DNA from 3 places in the Sporosarcina newyorkensis genome. Region 1 is predicted to be linked to each of the others. Evidence: riboswitches for the same ligand, from Rfam matches in the RefSeq annotation. Region 1 holds a riboswitch; each other region holds the start of a gene.
What was found. Region 1 has a riboswitch for S-adenosylmethionine ahead of B5D59_RS15855 (bifunctional homocysteine S-methyltransferase/methylenetetrahydrofolate reductase). Riboswitches for the same ligand answer to the same signal wherever they lie in the genome.

Region 1 (6,240 bases):
TCTCCTTCTGCTTATCTATTTGTTTAATGTAGTCATGTAGCTCAAGTGTCATGTCGTAACGGAGGAATGGTGTGATCAAATACAGTCCGTTAAAGTATTGCGCTGCTGTATCGATCAGCTCCTTTGCGATCTGAATTCCTGTTTCAGTGGCTTTTGCTCGGTCGTCGCCACAGGCGCGCATCCGTTCAAGCACTTCGTCAGATAGTTTAATGCCAGGCACTTCATGATGCAGAAACTCTGCGTTGCGAATATTTGTCAAAGGCATAATACCTATGAAGATAGGTGTATCTAGATGTTTTGTAGCCTCATAGACGTCAATAATCTTTTCTTTTGTATAGACAGGTTGCGTTATGAAATAATCTGCACCTGCTTCAATCTTTTTCTCCAATCGCTGAACAGCCCGGTCCAATACACGGACATTCGGATTGAACGCAGCTGAAACTGAGAAGTTCGCTTTTTTACGTAATGGTTTACCGGAGAATGAAATCCCTTCATTCAACTGTTTGATTAACTGCAGCAGTTCCATACTCGATACATCGTAGACGCTTGTTGCGCCAGGGAAATCACCAACTTTCGTCGGATCACCTGTTACAGCCAGAATATCGTGGATGCCTAACGCGTCAAGCCCCATTAGATGAGATTGTAACCCGATCAAGTTGTGATCTCGACACGTTAAGTGGACAAGAGGGCGGATATTGTGCTGCATTTTAATGATGGAACCCATTGCCATATTGCTGATCCGAGGGGATGCCAATGAGTTATCCGCCATCGTTACGGCATCAACACCTGCATCGTAAAGTAAATTGGCACCTTTAATATAATCTTCTGTCTCTAAATGCCGTGGTGTGTCCAATTCCACAATGACCGTACGTTCTGTTTTGGCTTTCTCGTGGAGCGGTTGATGTTTTACCGGGCCGGCTTCCTGAATAACGATTGGCTTTGTTGGTTCTACTACTTTCTTGGTGATAGGAGACAATCCCGCTAATCGAGTTTTCGCTGCTTTAATATGTTTAGGAGTAGTTCCGCAACACCCGCCAATTAACCGTACACCTTGATCACGCAGCAATACTGCAGCTCGCCCGAAGTACTCAGCTTCAGATTCATAGACAATGCGGCCATCTTCCACATCCAGTAAAGATGCATTCGGATAAGCGGATAAAAATGCATTTTCCGGCAGTTTCACATTTTCAAAAGCTTGGATTGTATGGTAAGGCCCTAAGCGGCAGTTTACACCGACTATACTTGCACCTAGTGATTCCAGTTGATGCAACGCGTCATTCAATGAAAGTCCGTTTTGCAAAACTCCAGGATCGTGCATGGAGACTTGCGCAATTAGCGGAACATCTGTGATTTGACGAAGTGTTGAAACGACGGATGATAATTCTTCGAAATCATAATACGTTTCGAGTAACAGTCCGTCTGGATCTCCAGTCAATAATGCGTTGGCCTGTTCAAGGACTACTTGCTTTACTTCATCGAGCGATGCATCACTTTTGCGAATTCCACGCAAACCGCCGATGGTACCAAGCACAAATTGACCACCTGGTGCAGCAGCCCGCTTTGCAATTTGGATTGCTGCTTTATTGAATTCCGTAACACGGTTTTCCAATCCATAACGAGCCAATTTCACTGCATTGGCACTGTATGTATTGGTCTGAATAATATCAGCTCCCGCCTCGATATAGTCGTGGTGGATTTTCTCTATAATTTCAGGTTTCTCTATATTTAATTCCTCATAGCAATAATCGATCCCATATGAATACAAAATAGTTCCCATTGCCCCATCTGCTGTCAGGACATTTGTTTGAAGTTTCTCCAGTAATGACATCATCAAATCCCCCTTTGTTTTCTCTAATCAAAAAAAGCCTTCAAGTAAATAGAAGGCTTTGTAATCGCAATGACCAGTTCCCTCTCATCTTTCAGTGTGCCATTTCGGCATACTGCTGGAAGTAGCACCTTGCCCATCGGCTGGTTGCTGAAGCGTCTTTGGGCCAGTCCCTCTGCTTCTCTTGATAAGATATGATTCTTATTAAATTATTTCGATAATTCTAACCATATCATAGCGGCTTTGTAGGTAATCGTCAAGTGAATGTTTGATGAAGTTCTTGAAGACCGGAGTGCGCATAGAGAAATTTACTGAAACATGGTAAAATTAAAGGAGTAACTTGAAAAGGTGAGGAATCATGCAGTTTTTTAAATACTCCATTCCGATAGCGGCACTTGTCGGCACGCTTGCCTGGATTATGTTGGAGAATAATTATGAAGAAGTACCGTGGGATTCGCGTGTTTGGATTACCTTTGGCGCCGCTGCATTAAGTGGTGTACTTGCTTTTTTTCTTTTCAGGAAAGAAAAAGAAGACAAAGTCGATAAAAAGAAATAGGAGCTGCCCGAGAAGTCATGTTCATCTGACTTCCCGGGTAGTTCTTTTTTTGCAGAGAAAGCATTTTGTTCATTCTAAGAAATTGCCAGCAGGGGTAGATGTGGGTCTTGTCTGTTTCTTTCTTGCCTTATTGGATAAGAAAAGGGTGTCATTCCTTACATATAAGATGTTCCATAAGTTATTAGTTAACTTAAATTAAAAACTAGTTGACAATTAATGAGTCAACCATTACTATTTTTATAGTAACTCAAAATAGAAAGAGGTGTCATGATGACGACAGCTTCGGAAGGACGTCCGCAAAGTAAATTCAGTACATTGTCAATTGTATATAGTGGAATGTTTGCTGCTTTAATGATGATCGGGGCTAATATCACTTCTTTCATACCATTTTTAGTAGTCGGGGGAGTACCTATTACATTGCAGACATTTTTCGCTGTTTTGTCAGGATTGTTATTGGGTAGCCGTCTTGGTGCATTGTCGATGACTGTCTATATGATGGTCGGCCTTGCAGGGGCTCCTGTATTTGCTAAGTTTCAAGGTGGATTTGGCCAAATCTTAAGCCCGACATTTGGTTTTATCGTTACTTTCATCTTGATTGCTTATGTAGCAGGTAAAATCGTGGAGCGTAAGAATACACTGCCATCTTATATTATTGCATCACTTGTTGCGACAGCAATCAACTATTTATTGGGTACGAACTGGATGTATGTCGCCTATAAAGTTTGGGCTGCGGCGCCAGAGGTGTTTACGTACAAAATTGCATGGCTTTGGATGATTCCTCCATTACCGAAGGATATTGTGCTAGCCGTACTGGCGGGAATATTCGCATTTAGAATTTCAAAACATTTGAAAGTGAGGCATACATTTTGACGAACTATCAAAGGCTGGCTGACCAAGTTTTGAAAGGTCACGTATTAACAAATGAGGAAGCGCTTTCAATATTAAATAGTCCGGATGAAGATTTGCTGTTGCTGCTTCATGCGACGTACTCGATCCGATCCCATTACTATGGAAACAAAGTAAAACTTAATATGATCATCAATACGAAGTCGGGGTTGTGCCCGGAAAACTGTGGCTACTGTGCCCAGTCGATTGTGTCAAAAGCACCGGTTGAAAAGTATGCAATGATGAAATCAGAAGAAATATTACAAGGTGCAGAGCGAGCTGCTGCAAATAAAGCGGGCACTTATTGTATCGTGGCAAGTGGACGAGGACCTCGGGCTAGTGAGCTTGAAATCGTTATTGATTCCGTCAAGCAAATTAAAGAGAAACATAAAGGAATGACCGTTTGTGCATGTTTAGGCATTCTGAAGCCAGAACAAGCCGCACGCTTGAAAGAAGCAGGTGTAGACCGATACAATCACAACTTGAACACCTCTGCCGAACACCATGAAAGCATCACTACATCGCACACATACGATGATCGTGTAAACACAGTAGGACATGTAAAGGAAGCGGGAATATCTCCTTGCTCTGGCGTAATAGTCGGAATGCGTGAAACAAAAGAGGATGTCATTTCCATGGCACACAGCCTGCGGATACTCGATGCAGACTCCATTCCAGTCAACTTCCTGCACGCCGTGGATGGGACGCCGCTAGAAGGGACCTCTGAACTGGATCCGCGCTATTGCTTGAAGGTACTTAGCCTATTTCGTTTCATCAATCCAACAAAAGAAATACGAATTTCGGGTGGACGCGAAGTGAACCTTCGCAGCCTTCAACCACTTGGCTTATATGCTGCAAACTCTATCTTCATCGGTGACTATTTGACAACATCGGGTCAGGAAAACGACAAAGACCAACAAATGTTAGAAGATATGGGCTTTGAAGTGGACTTGGAACCACTGAAGAAAGAACCTATGACTATATAAGAGAGATCTAACCGCGCAGACAGCTTGCGTGGTTTTTTTCGTTCAATGAAAAACATGAAAAGATCTTGAATAATCCTCCATGTAGAGAGACAGCCTAACGCAAGACATGCAAAAAAATCAAACATACATATTAAAACAAATCAATTGCATCTCACGCATTTTCTGCGATACAATCAAGTCAAAGATAGTCAAAGTCAACTAAGAGAACGAGCAGAAACGAGGTGACGAGATGCGGAACATTTCTGACATTATTGAAGGGTATTTGAAGTCCATTATCGAAAAGGAAGACAGTGCCTCTGTTGAAATCAAACGGAATGAAGTCGCCGAGAAATTCCAATGTGTTCCTTCGCAGATCAACTACGTAATCAAAACTCGCTTCACAGTCGAGAGAGGCTACGCAGTAGAGTCAAAACGCGGAGGCGGTGGATACATTCGGATTTATCGGGTGCAGACGAATTCACGGAAGGACTTGCTCGAGCAAGCGCTGGGAAGTTTGGAAGCGGGAGCATCCTCTACGATGGCTGAAGATGTAATTATTCGTTTGATTGAAGAAGAAGTGATTACAGAGCGTGAAGCCAAACTTATGTTAGCTGCGGTGGGTCGAGCCACACTGCGCTATATGCTTCCTGAACGAGATGCATTGCGTTCGCGAATACTCCGCGCCATGTTAGTCACATTGATTTATGAAGAAGTAGAATGAGGTGATGATAAATGCTTTGTGAAAACTGCAAAGAACTTCCGGCCACTGTGGTTTTTAAACAAGAGACAATGAATGGCACGACAGAGCGGCATTTATGTGATAAATGTGCGTTTTACTCCCAGACATTTTCATTCAGCCCTGATCAAGAGCCGTTGTCCATTCAACAATTTCTGGCACATTGGCTTGGAGGTTCAGAATTATTACAAGGTCAAAAGTCGAATGAGACTTTGCCTGATGGCCCCAAATGCCCGAGTTGCGGACTGACTTTTCATAGGTTTTTAGACATTGGGAAATTTGGATGTGCGACGTGCTACGATACTTTCCGCGAGCAGCTGCCACGAGTGTTTGCTAAATTGCATAACGGCAATACAAATCATGGTGGTAAGGTACCAGTCTCCTTCAATGAACGGTTTGCTTTGAAAAAACAATTAGAGGACATCCGCACAAAAATGAAGGAAGCGGTAGAAGCTGAGCGTTTTGAAGAAGCTGCCATATTACGAGATGAAGCCAATACAGTAAAACAGCAATTGGCCGATGGAGGTGACGATCAACATGTCATTTGAAAAATTCATCAAACAAGAGCTGACAGGCTGGATGGTGGCAAAGGGAGAACATTCGGATATCGTCCTATCTACAAGAATCAGATTAGCACGCAACCTGCAAAGTTACCTATTCCCTATTTGTGCTTCTGAAGAAGACGCTAAACGTGTCAATGAAGCAGTTGACCAAGCGGTGGCTACTATGGAAGAGCATCATTTTGCGGGCACGTCGATGTCAGACCTATCGCCTCTTGAGAGACAAATATTAGTTGAGAAACATTTGGTAAGCCCACAGTTAATCGACCCAGATAAATACGGTTCGGTCCTGCTTTCAGAAGATGAAACAATCAGTATTATGGTGAATGAAGAAGACCATATACGTATCCAATGTATTTATCCTGGCTTTCAAATCGATACTGCCTATGAGCAGGCGAATCAAGTAGACAGCGAGATAGAACGAAACTTGGATTATGCTTTTGATGAGACGTTTGGCTATTTGACTAGTTGTCCATCCAACACAGGAACCGGTATGCGGGCATCTGTCATGATGCATTTACCGGCTCTCACCATCACCAAGCAAATTGAACGGATTATTCCTGCAATATCACGTCTTGGGATGGTGGTGCGCGGTAGCTACGGAGAAGGCAGTGAAGCCCTTGGAAATATTTATCAGATATCCAATCAAACAACACTTGGCAAGTCTGAAGAAGAAATATTGAAGGATCTGGACAATATATCAAAGCGTTTGA
Region 2 (6,240 bases), on a different contig from region 1:
TATCGTAAGTGCAGTCGCTTTGTTTTATCTGTTGCGGATTATCCAGCGGGAATACCTGATAGCTCCGTATGTTTTAGTCTATACCGTTGGCGGTGGCATTTTATTCTCGCTGACAGGATTATCTGAACAACCACCTGCCATTACAGATGGGGCAGCCTGGTTCTATTGGACGGCCGCACACGCTGTATTCGGTCTGATAGTAGGTGGTTTGATTAAAAACTGGAAATAAATAGAATCAATTATGCTAAAACATAATTGATTCATATGAAAGATGGGATAACTCTCGAATAGCCTTTATACTCTTCCTCTAGACGTGCGCCCAGTGCAAACAACGCATCTTCATTCCCGATTTTGCTCACTAGTTGTACACCAAGCGGCATGCCGTCTCGATCCGCTCCAATAGGGATTGTCAAAGCAGGAAGCCCCCACACATTGGCATACGCGACGTAAGGAATATATTGCAGAAATGTCTTCCGAATGGAGAATAACTCTTTGTATACGATACCGTGCGAAAGGGCTGCCGTATGATAAACAGGCAAAACAAGGATTCGCTTATCCAGATAGCGGTCTAATTCCGCATCACCTTTTTCAATAATGGTTTCGATCTCAGCTACTCGTTCCGCTGAAGGTTTGAATAAAGAGGCACCAATTAAAGCCCAGGATAAATACCGATGCAAATCGGTTTGTTTGCCCGCCTTGTCTAATAAAAATTCACGCACCGGCCGGATCGGACGTGTGCCGAATGCTTCTACTGCTGCTCCACTCGCGCCGTCAATGGACATGATCTCTTGCCATAATTCCGCTGATTCTTGAAAATGAGGAGGTATGTCCTCTCTAATAGGAAATTCTGTCGACAGAAATCCTTTGATCGCCTGTAAGAAGCCTTCTGTCTCCTTAGATAGCGGCAGCTTCATATCGGGCAAGAACGTTACAGTATATTGATTCAACTCATTTTCCATAGGTAGTTCATCCGCAATGATGCTGTAAAGCAGTTTTGCATCCCGTACCGATTTTGTCATCGGCCCGATTCCAAGCATTCTTTGCTGTAATGGATGCTCTTCGGCAGGATAGCTGCCGATTGATGAAACTTGCGAATTTCCTGATTTGAAGCCAATGACCCCAGTAAAATGACTTGGGAAACGGATGGATCCTCCGATATCTGAACCTATTCCCGCTGCAGCCGCCCCTAGAGCAATCGCCGCACCTTCTCCGCCACTCGAGCCGCCTACTGTCCTAGAGAGGTCGTAGGGATTGTTGGTGCGGCCATACAATGCATTGTCGGTCTCCTGACAAAAACAGAGTGCCGGTGTATTTGTCTTGCCGATCAGGATGGCGCCTTCCGCTTTTAATCGACGGACAATTTCCGCGTCTGTCGTTTGCATCTGTCCCTTACGATACGGCAATCCGCCTGTCGTCTGCATCCCAGCCACATCGAATGATTCCTTCATACTAATAGGTACGCCAAATAATTTCCCTGTCATCTTCATTGTATTCCGTTCTTTGTCTGCTTGATCCGCTTCGGCCAACGCCTTAGTAAATCGCTCTTCCACTAAAAAGTTCACAGCTGGATTGGTTGCCTGACATTGTGCAATATAAGCCTCCGTCGCTTGACGTGAAGTAATCTGCCCGCTATCTAACTCCGCTTTCAATTGCACAGCATCCATATCGAGCACAGATGTATGTTGTAGTGTAGTCAATAAATTTCCCCTTTCCCAATTTCTGAATGTTCTTTATTTTATATTATACTATAAAAAAAAGGCAGGAAGAAGGATATTAATCCCTCTTTCTGCCTTCAACTATCTTTTTTATTGTTTCACATCATTTTTAATTGCTAATTCTAATAATGCATCTGCCTTATCCGTTTTCTCCCACGGCAAATCAATATCCGTACGGCCAAAATGACCGTATGCAGCCGTTTGTTGATAGATCGGACGACGAAGATCAAGCATTTTAATGATGCCTGCAGGTCGCAGATCAAACAACTCGCGAACAAATTCGACTAAGAGTGCTTCGGATAGACGGCCTGTATCGAATGTATTAATTGAAATGGATACCGGGCTTGCCACACCGATTGCATAGGCAAGTTGTACTTCACAATGCTCTGCCAATCCTGCCGCCACAATATTTTTCGCAACATAGCGTGCAGCATAGGAAGCAGAACGATCAACTTTTGTTGCATCTTTACCAGAAAATGCACCGCCGCCATGACGAGAATATCCGCCATATGTATCCACGATGATTTTTCTTCCAGTGAGTCCCGCATCTCCCTGAGGACCACCCACAACAAAACTTCCTGTCGGATTAATGAAGTATTTCGTCTGTTCGTCCAATAGGTGAGCAGGTACGACCGCGTCGATTACTACTTCTTTAATATCCTTCTCGATTTGTTCCATTGTCGCTTCCGGATGATGCTGTGTCGAAATAACAATCGTATCAATCCGCACAGGTTTGTTGTCTTCGTCATACTCTACAGTTACTTGCGTTTTACCATCAGGACGCAGGTAAGAAATCAACTCTTCTTTACGCGCTTGCGCAAGTCGGAATGCCAGCTTGTGGGAAAGACTGATCGGAAGCGGCATTAATTCAGGTGTTTCATTACAAGCGTAACCAAACATCAATCCTTGGTCACCCGCTCCGATGGCATCCAGTTCTTCGTCTGTCATAGAGCCTTCACGAGCTTCGAGCGCAACGTTGACACTCGCGGCAATTTCAGGTGATTGCTCATCAATAGAAGTTAAAACAGCAGAAGTTTCATAATCGAAACCGTATTTCGCACGTGTGTACCCAATTTCTTTCACAGTATCACGAACTACTCTTGGGATATCTACGTAGGTAGTGGTAGTGATTTCACCCATTACCAATACGAGTCCTGTCGTAATACTCGTTTCACATGCCACACGGGCATTCGCATCTTCCTTTAATATCGCATCCAAAATCGCATCCGATATTTGGTCGCACATCTTGTCAGGATGGCCTTCAGTAACTGATTCTGATGTAAACAGTCGACGGTTTGTCATTTTTGTTTCCCCCTCAATCAACATGATACGGTACTCTCTTAAGTCCCTGGTAAAGCTCCACGCCTGAATTGACGTCAATCATATACCATAAGGATTCAGGGCTAGACAATATAAAAAGCCCCCTACTCACTTTCTAGCAATGAGTAAAAGGCAAAATTTCACGCGCAGCACCTTTCACTCTTATCGTCCAAGGAATTTAACCTTGCTTCAGGTTTGGCACCTTCGCGCTAGACTACTGTCTTTTGCAGGTTGCCGGGTTTCATAGGGCCTGTACCCTCCACCAACTCGGGATAAGAGTATCCGTTCATGTCACATAGTATAAAAAAGTTGTGATTTTGTCAATTTTTTTATCTCAAATCACTTGAGTTTTTAATTAGTATAGATTATTATTCTTAATGTGTTATACTATTTACGAATTAAGATGTTCTACTCAAATAAAACGACTACGCAAAGGACGGTATGTAAATATGATATCTGCAAAAATTGATGATAGTTTAAAAAGTCTTCTATCAGGAAGCAACGTGACGATCCAAGCGTCTGTGGCAGAATTAACCGAAAAGGCAGTCGCTAAAGGAGAAGCCGAACTCTCAGCAGATGGCGCTCTAGCAGCACGCACAGGTAAATATACTGGACGCTCTCCGAAGGATAAATTTATCGTCGAAGATGCAGTGTCCAAAGATAAAGTAGATTGGGGAAGCGTCAACAAGCCAATCTCCCCTGACGTATTTGATTCATTATACACGAAAGTCATCGATCATTTGAAGCAAAAGGATGAACTCTTCGTTTTCAAAGGATACGCAGGTGCAGATAAAGACTCTCAGTTATCCATACAAGTTGTCAATGAATTGGCTTGGCAAAACCAGTTTGTTCACCAATTATTCATCCGTCCAACTGCAGAAGAACTACAGTCACACGAAGCGCAATTCACAATCTTGGCTGCCCCTTCTTTCAAAGCGGATCCAGAAGTGGATGGCACAAATTCAGAGACATTCATCATCATGTCCCTTGAAAAACGAATTGTCTTGATCGGCGGAACAGAGTACGCAGGAGAAATGAAAAAATCTATTTTCTCTGCGATGAATTTCTTGCTTCCAGAACAAGGCATCCTATCGATGCACTGTTCAGCTAACGTTGGAGAAGACGGCGATGTGGCACTGTTCTTCGGTCTTTCAGGAACAGGTAAAACAACACTTTCCGCAGACGCTGACCGCAAGTTGATCGGTGACGACGAGCACGGCTGGTCTGATAACGGTGTATTCAATATCGAAGGCGGATGCTACGCGAAATGTATCAACCTTTCTGAAGAAAAAGAACCTGAAATCTTTGGCGCGATCCGTTTCGGTTCCGTGTTGGAAAACGTTGTATTGGACGAAGATACACGTATACCGGATTATGATGACAATTCATTAACTGAAAATACACGGGCTGCTTACCCGATTGAAAATATCGAAAATATTGTGACACCGTCTATTGCGGGTCATCCGAAAAACATCATCTTCTTAACGGCTGATGCTTCCGGCGTATTGCCTCCAATCTCGATTCTGACAAAAGAACAGGCAATGTACCACTTCTTAAGTGGCTTCACATCGAAATTGGCAGGTACGGAGCGTGGAATCACTGCTCCAGAACCAACATTCTCTACTTGCTTCGGTTCACCGTTCTTACCTCTTCCGGCTGCAACGTATGCAGAGATGCTTGGTAAGAAAATTGACGAACACGGCGCAAAAGTGTTCTTGGTTAATACTGGCTGGACCGGCGGAATATTCGGTGTCGGTTCTCGTATGAACTTAGGTTACACACGAACTATGGTTCGCGCGGCAATTGCCGGTAAGTTGGATAATGTAGAGACTAAGACAAATGAAATCTTTGGACTCGAAATGCCTCTTGAAATCGAAGGCGTGCCAAGCAATGTGTTACACCCACGTTACGCTTGGGAAAATCCTGAAGAATATGATGCAGAAGCGAAGCGTCTTGCAGCAGCTTTCCGTGAAAACTTCAAGAAATTCAACCATGTTTCTGAAGAGATCGCAATCAAAGGCGGCCCGATCGCATAATTTATTTAAAAAATCCTTGCAGAGTATTTCTGCAAGGATTTTTTTGATTATCGGCTTTTGCTTTTCATCCAATCCACTGCTTCTTTCACTAGTTTGCGGTTCATCTCGGGCGGAATGTAATGGGTAAATCCTTCTAAATACCATGTTTCGTATTCTTTATTGGCATCGCGCAGCGCATTTTCTAGTAACAGTGCTTGCTCAAATGAAACATTTGTGTCCGCCGTTCCATGGATGATCAAAGTAGGTATTTCAATATCGTGCACGCGGAACAAAGCGGTCCGCTCACGATAGGCATCCGGCATATTATTTGGTGTGCCTCCAATTACCCTCTTCATCATTCGCCGCATATCTTCACGTTCTTTATAAGTGAACACGACATCAGACACTCCTGCCCACGTCACCATCGATGTTAAATCCTCACGTAATATGGCGGTCCATAATGCCATAATGCCCCCTCGAGAGAAAGAAAAGAGATGAATCCGTTCTGAATCGACAGACGCTTGCTGTTTCAGTACTTCCACTCCGGCAACCGCATCATTGCGGTCCTCTCCTGCAAACTCGTCCTTCCCCTCGCCCCCTCGGTTGCCCCTATAATAAGGAGCAAACACGACCAAACCGTGTGAAGCAAACTGTGCAATGCGGGCGGGTCGTACCATTCCAACATGTTGGATTCCACCCCGTAAATACAGCAAGCCATCATAACGCCCTTCAGCTGTCGGTGTAGCGAGCAGTCCTTTAACCTGCAAGCCGTCAGACCAATACGTTACCTCTTCCAACCTCACACGAGGATTCGGCGATGGATACTCCTTACGCTTGATAATATCCCCGTCAGTGCGTTCAGTCATTCGCTTCCACCCACTTCCTGAGCTCTCCCATGCCGCGGTCTTTCATATGGAAGCTAAGCTCCGTGCAGGCGGCAAGCTCCGCGTCTGTCATCCAGACAGCGCCTTCTGTCTCAAGTAACGTATAGTCTCGCTCGACATGAACGACATTTCCTGTGAAAACAGCTTTGCAGAAAGGCGGATCGGTAAAGACAACGTATTCTGCAAAGGAGTGTACATTATCAATCGTCACGCCGGTTTCTTCCAATGTTTCTCGAATGGCGGCTTGTTCAATCATCTCGCCTGCCTCCGCTTTTCCTCCTGGAAACTCAATTCCGCGAATTCGAT
Region 3 (6,240 bases), on a different contig from region 1:
ACGATATGCACTGACAGCTAAGGTACTTTCCTTGGGTTATGCATATCTTTCATCAAAAAACATATGGGAAATTGCACACGACCCTATGGATGAACTTGTCAAACAAACAGGTGAATCTACTTCTATTTCTGTATTAGACCATGACGAGATAGTATATGTAGCACGCATTCATACAAAGCGAATAATGACCATGTCGTTAGGCGTCGGCTCCCGTTTGCCCGCATTCGCCACATCAATGGGGCAAGTTCTGCTAGCGCACTTACCATCCGAGGAGTTGGAAGAGTATTTTGAACAGGCTATATTATCCAGCTATACAAATCACACTATCACCGACAAGAAACAATTAATAAAACAACTGGAACAAATCCGAAAGAACGGCTGGTCGCTGGCAGAACAACAATTCGAAGAGGGATTGAGCTCAGTGGCTGCACCAATTACAAATCGAAATGGCGAGGTTATTGCCGCCATTAATATATCGACACACACTGGAAGAAATAGCAGAAAGGAAATAAAAGAGAAATTGATTCCTCTTTTATTGCAGACGGCTCAGAAAATCAGCGAAGACTTGGCCAGGTCTCCGCACCCCATGAATTTATAACATGCACTAACATACAGTTGCCGGAACACATATGGAAGTGGAATCCTTTTCCACTGAAGAAACTAATTAACAAGGCGTAGAACAATATAAATCAAGGAGGATTATCCATGAACTTAGAAAATGTTTATCTGAATGTCATCAAAGAAAGGTTTAATGGCATTAAACGCCTTGGGGATGATACAATAGATCAATTGACAGAGGATGATATTCATTGGACTTTAAACGAGGCTTCAAATAGTATTGCTGTCTTAGCAAAACATATAAGCGGAAACATGATATCTAGGTCTACAAATTTTTTAACCACAGATGGTGAAAAACCCAATAGGAAACGAGATAGTGAATTCGAAGAGGATTCTCTAACCAAACATGAAATGATCGCAGTTTGGGAAAAGGGTTGGAGTATTCTTTTTGAAACATTAGAAGAACTAGAAGGTGAACATTTGTTAAGGGATGTATATATTCGTGGTAAACGCACTATCGTGCTCGAAGCGTTAGAAAGACAATTGACCCATTATGCTTCCCACATAGGGCAAATCGTATATATAGGCAAACAATTAAAAAATAATACTTGGGTAAACCTTAGTATTCCTAAAAGACAATCAGAAGAATACTTCGAATGATAGATTGTGAGCAGATCCTCTATATCATATAGTTATGAAAGAGCCAAGTTTCCTTTTTTTGTATTTGTAAACATTTTGTCCTCATATAGCGTGTGGTAATTTTGTCCAGCTACAGTATACATATATGCCTAAGAATTAAACAACCTGCTCCATCCTCCGATTCTATTGACTGGGTTATACATTATAATTAACAGGTTTGCCATCACTGCAATAAGGATTCCGCATATGCACACCATTCACAAAAAGTGATACTTTTAAAACTGGCGTGATACTACTTATCAAGTGAGACGGATGCCGAATAGGCCGTCTCATCTTCTTCCACTTTTACCCTTCCAAAAATGCTAATTTATCTGATCGTACCAAAGTTTGTATCGACGATTATTGGGTACAACTAAGTGTATATAAGCAATCTTGCCTTATCGTTTAAAACATTCTTTCCACAATCAACCTCTTCACTACATTACATTAGTTTTAGGAGGAATTATGAAAAAAATCTCGCTAACATTTTATATCACCTTGGTTGCCGTCATAATAGCCGTCGGTTATGGAGTGATTGCGCCGGACCACTTCGAGAGGATGACCTCCGACGTTAAAAATTGGATTGCCTCTTCCTTTGGCTGGTACTATTTGTTGACGGTATCCATGCTGTTTTTCATTTCGGTCTATCTGATCTTTAGCCCCATCGGCAGAATCCGTTTAGGAAAAGACAGCGATCGTCCCCAATTCTCTTTAATATCTTGGCTGGCTATGCTTTTTTCCGCCGGTATGGGAATCGGACTTGTCTTTTACGGTGCTGCTGAGCCCCTATCGCATTATGCAGTCAATCCTGCTACTGCGGGGCCTGAAACAGCGGAGGCTTATAAAGAAGCCATGCGCCAAGCATTTTTCCATTGGGGCTTCCATGCTTGGGCTGTCTATGGGATGACAGCTCTTGCACTGGCCTATTTCCAATTCCGTAAAGGCCAACCGGGATTGATTTCGGCTACTTTGAAACCTATTTTCGGTGACCGCGTCAATGGGCCCCTCGGTATTGTCATTGACGTATTTGCTATCTTTGCTACAGTGTTTGGCGTTGCCACATCTCTCGGTCTTGGCGCTGTCCAAGTCAATGCGGGGCTGCATTACCTTTTTGGTATTCCTGTCAGTTTCCTATCGCAACTCATCATTATCATCATAGTAACGATTTTGTTCTTGGTGTCTGCATGGAGCGGGCTCGGCAAGGGGATCAAAATCTTATCAAATGCCAATATGGTCCTTGCTATTGCATTATTATTTTTCGTCATTGCTTTAGGACCCACATTGCTTATTTTCGATATGTTCACCGACTCGATCGGTGGGTATTTAGAGCATCTTGTTCGCATGAGTTTCCGTACTGCCCCTCTTGATGTTGGGAATCGTGCATGGCTTAATGATTGGACAATATTTTATTGGGCTTGGTGGATCGCTTGGTCGCCATTTGTCGGTATGTTCATTGCCCGGGTTTCGAAAGGGAGAACGATCCGGGAGTTTATGATCGGTTTACTCGTCGTACCAACCGTGTTAAGTATGATCTGGTTTTCTGCATTTGGTACTACAGCAATTGAAACACAAAAGGCCGGGATTATTGATTTAGCTTCCACTGCAACTGAGCTGACAATTTTTGAGATGTTCAGCGGCATGCCGTGGTCTTCTATAATATCCATGATCGCCATTTTGCTTATCATTTCATTTTTCATCACTTCTGCAGATTCAGCTACCTTCGTACTCGGTATGCAGTCATCTTACGGATCGCTGACACCACCTAATAATTTAAAGGTGGTATGGGGAGTGATTCAGTCCTCGATCGCTGTTATTTTATTGTTTGTCGGTGGATTGGATGCGCTGCAAAATGTAGTTATCATCGCCGCCCTGCCGTTTTCCGTTATCTTGATCATGATGGTCACTTCGTTGTTCATGTCATTGAAAGAAGAACGAAGGAAAGTGAAACGTCGGTAAATACAAAAAAGTCACCGGACTCGGTGACTTTTTTGCTTTTATCTATTAATTAATGAACAGCCTTTTCGACCGCTTTCTCAATCGCTTGTTTTAAATCTGCAATAATATCATCTGCTGATTCCAACCCGACAGACAGGCGAATCAACTCTTCAGTCACACCCGAATTCTTCAGATCTTCTGCAGATAACTGCTGGTGCGTAGTAGATGCCGGATGAATGATCAACGACTTCGCGTCGCCAACATTTGCTACATGCGACCAGATTTCCACATTATCAATCACTTTACGACCTGCATCCCGGCCACCTTTAATGCCGAAAACAATAATGGAACCATAGCCGTGCTTCAAGTGTTTTTGCGCCAACTCATACGTCGGGTGTTCTTCAAGACCCGTATACGTCACCCAGTCCACTGCCGGATGTCCCTTCAAGAATGCTGCGACTTTCTGTGCGTTTTCATTATGGCGAGGCACACGCAAATGAAGCGTCTCAAGCCCCTGCAATAAATTAAATGCACTGTCCGGCGCCAAGCAAGGTCCGAAATCACGCAATAATTGAACGCGCAGCTTCGTTGCGAATGCAGCCCCTGCCGTATCGATGCCATATCTCAACCCATGATACGATTCATCCGGTTCTGTGAACCCTGGGAATTTTCCTTGAGTCCAATCAAATTTCCCTGCATCGACCGCCACGCCTCCAATCGTCGTGCCGTGCCCGCCAATCCATTTCGTTGCGGAGTGAATGACTACGTCTGCTCCGAACTCAATCGGATTGGAGCCATATGGAGACGGGAACGTGTTATCCACCAACAATGGAATACCGTTGTCATGCGCGACTTTCGCTACCGCTTCTACATCAAGGACTTGCAGGCTCGGATTACCGATCGTCTCTGCGAATAACGCCTTCGTCTTATCTGTAATTGCCGCTTCAAAGTTTTTCGGATCAGATGCATCCACGAACTTCACCGTGATGCCATAGCGCGGCAGTGTCACAGCGAATAAATTGTACGTGCCGCCATACAGATTGCTGGCCGCCACAATTTCATCTCCCGCGCCCGCAATGTTCAGGATCGAAAATGCGATTGCCGCCATTCCGGATGATAGCCCTACTGCTGCAGATCCACCTTCGATCTGCGCCACACGCTCCTCAAAAACTGCGACAGTCGGGTTAGTAATACGTGTATAGATATTGCCTGCTTCTTGCAAAGCAAATAAATTCTGTGCATGCTCTGTATCTCTGAAAACATATGAAGTCGTACGATGAATCGGCACAGCACGTGAACCGGTTACAGGATCTGGCTGCTGTCCTCCGTGCAATAAAACAGTTTCTGGCTGAAATTTAGTCATAACTATTTCCCCTCCGAATTTATTAGTCTACCTGATGGAATACTGAAAAGCAGAAGAGGGCGTTTTGTCGTGACAGACGTTGGAGGGCTTATCGTAAAAGGGTGCTCTCCCCCTTTTTCGAAAAGACCGAAACGTCCCGAGCAGCTGCCCTCTGCAGCTAGACAATGAGCCTAGTGAGTATACAAAGAAACCCTCTTCCTAAAAATAAGAAGAGGGCTTTGCTTTCGCTCATACCTCTCTTATCTTCCAAACTGTCAACAGTTTGTAGGAAGTAGCACCTTTGCATAACTAGCCGGTTGCCGGGCATCATAGGGCCTAATCCCTCCGCCGCTCTTGATAAGAGTTTGTCTATTCGTTTTCCATCTTGAAAAATAGTATAAAGCCAATACCAACTAAATGCAAGGGTTATTAGTAGAATGTTTAGAAATCATTGTGATTTCTAAAAAATATCCCACCAAATTTTCACTGCAGAGCCCATGATCAATACAGCGAGAATTCCTTGCAACACTTTCGTATTGACTTTGCGACTTACCTTCACTCCAAGCGGGGCCGCCAGCACGCTCGCAATAATCATGACAAGCGCCGGTTCATAGGGAACTTGCCCTGTGAAGAGTTTTCCTGACGCCGAACCGATTGAAGACAATAAAGTGATTGCTAGCGAAGTGGCTATCGTGACCCGTGTAGGAATTTTTAATACAACAAGCATGATCGGTACGAGGATAAACGCCCCTCCTGCCCCTACAATTCCTGCAGCCAACCCAACTAGCAATGCAGTTCCTGTGGCTATCCATTTATTGAACGCAATTTCTTCCACGGGGATGTTATCAAGACCTTTTTGCGGAATGAACATCATCACGGCTGCCAGCACGGCCAATACACCATATACAATGTTAACGGTTGCTTCCGACAGCAGACTGGAACCTGCCCCTCCGATTACACTGCCGATCAATACGCTGATTCCCATATACAACACAAGTGGCTTCAAGATTAGATTGCTCTTGCGATAAGCAAAGACACCTGAGAGAGAAGCAAAGAATACTTCAACTGCCGTAATACCCGAGACGTCATGCGATGAAAAAGCTTCAAAACCAAGTAATGCAGGAATGAAAAGTAACATTGGATATTTGACGATGGCACCGCCAATTCCCATCATGCCGGAAAGGAATGAGCCGACAAATCCAATGAGGAAGATGGTGATGATAAATGTAAAACTCATGATGTTCTCTCTCCCTCCTTCCTAATGAAAGAGGGCAATGGAACACCCTCTTTGCTTAGTTTATCCTTTTTGAATCCAAAATTTAAAGACATCGGACTCTTGTTGCTGGTCCACTACCTTGTGATTTCCTGATGCGGCCCAAGCTGTCAAATCTGCTACAGATCCTTTGTCCGTTGCATGAATTTCAAGGATATCCCCTGCTTCTAGTTCTTTCATCGCTTTTTTTGTCCGTACGATCGGCATTGGGCAAGCCAATCCTTTAGCATCTAAAAATTTTGTCGTGTTCATTTGTATCTTCTCCTTTTGAATCGTTTTTAATTGAAAATAAAATTACAGTTTGTTGTCCCGTCGCTCGACTTCCATTGGCAGAGTAAAGTTCACTGGCACCGCTGTGCCGCTAGGGAATTGCCTTACGCCACGAGCCAGCTAGCGAAGTTCATGCTAGCAGTCTCATGGCAACGGCCGACCCCGCAGTTGCGGCTTCGCTGGA

Region 2: linked by a shared signal. The riboswitch ahead of metK (methionine adenosyltransferase) and the one ahead of B5D59_RS15855 (bifunctional homocysteine S-methyltransferase/methylenetetrahydrofolate reductase) in region 1 are both predicted to bind S-adenosylmethionine.
Region 3: linked by a shared signal. The riboswitch ahead of B5D59_RS08280 (O-acetylhomoserine aminocarboxypropyltransferase/cysteine synthase family protein) and the one ahead of B5D59_RS15855 (bifunctional homocysteine S-methyltransferase/methylenetetrahydrofolate reductase) in region 1 are both predicted to bind S-adenosylmethionine.

Annotation. Positions count from the first base shown of each region.
Region 1 is NZ_FUYJ01000010.1:8,825-15,064, reverse strand. It holds gene B5D59_RS15855 (bifunctional homocysteine S-methyltransferase/methylenetetrahydrofolate reductase) at 1-1,828, opposite strand, end outside; SAM riboswitch class I at 1,910-2,019, opposite strand; gene B5D59_RS15850 (hypothetical protein) at 2,184-2,381, shown strand; gene B5D59_RS15845 (biotin transporter BioY) at 2,649-3,251, shown strand; gene bioB (biotin synthase BioB) at 3,248-4,252, shown strand; gene B5D59_RS15835 (CtsR family transcriptional regulator) at 4,482-4,952, shown strand; gene B5D59_RS15830 (UvrB/UvrC motif-containing protein) at 4,964-5,515, shown strand; gene mcsB (protein-arginine kinase McsB) at 5,505-6,240, shown strand, end outside.
Region 2 is NZ_FUYJ01000006.1:194,745-200,984, forward strand. It holds gene B5D59_RS12725 (hypothetical protein) at 1-229, shown strand, start outside; gene B5D59_RS12730 (amidase) at 261-1,697, opposite strand; gene metK (methionine adenosyltransferase) at 1,806-3,017, opposite strand; SAM riboswitch class I at 3,195-3,314, opposite strand; gene pckA (phosphoenolpyruvate carboxykinase (ATP)) at 3,485-5,071, shown strand; gene B5D59_RS12745 (alpha/beta hydrolase family protein) at 5,119-5,916, opposite strand; gene B5D59_RS12750 (NUDIX hydrolase) at 5,909-6,240, opposite strand, start outside.
Region 3 is NZ_FUYJ01000003.1:333,402-339,641, forward strand. It holds gene B5D59_RS08265 (IclR family transcriptional regulator domain-containing protein) at 1-598, shown strand, start outside; gene B5D59_RS08270 (DUF1572 family protein) at 706-1,218, shown strand; gene B5D59_RS08275 (glycine betaine uptake BCCT transporter) at 1,702-3,192, shown strand; gene B5D59_RS08280 (O-acetylhomoserine aminocarboxypropyltransferase/cysteine synthase family protein) at 3,242-4,534, opposite strand; SAM riboswitch class I at 4,771-4,877, opposite strand; gene B5D59_RS08285 (sulfite exporter TauE/SafE family protein) at 4,974-5,750, opposite strand; gene B5D59_RS08290 (sulfurtransferase TusA family protein) at 5,811-6,038, opposite strand.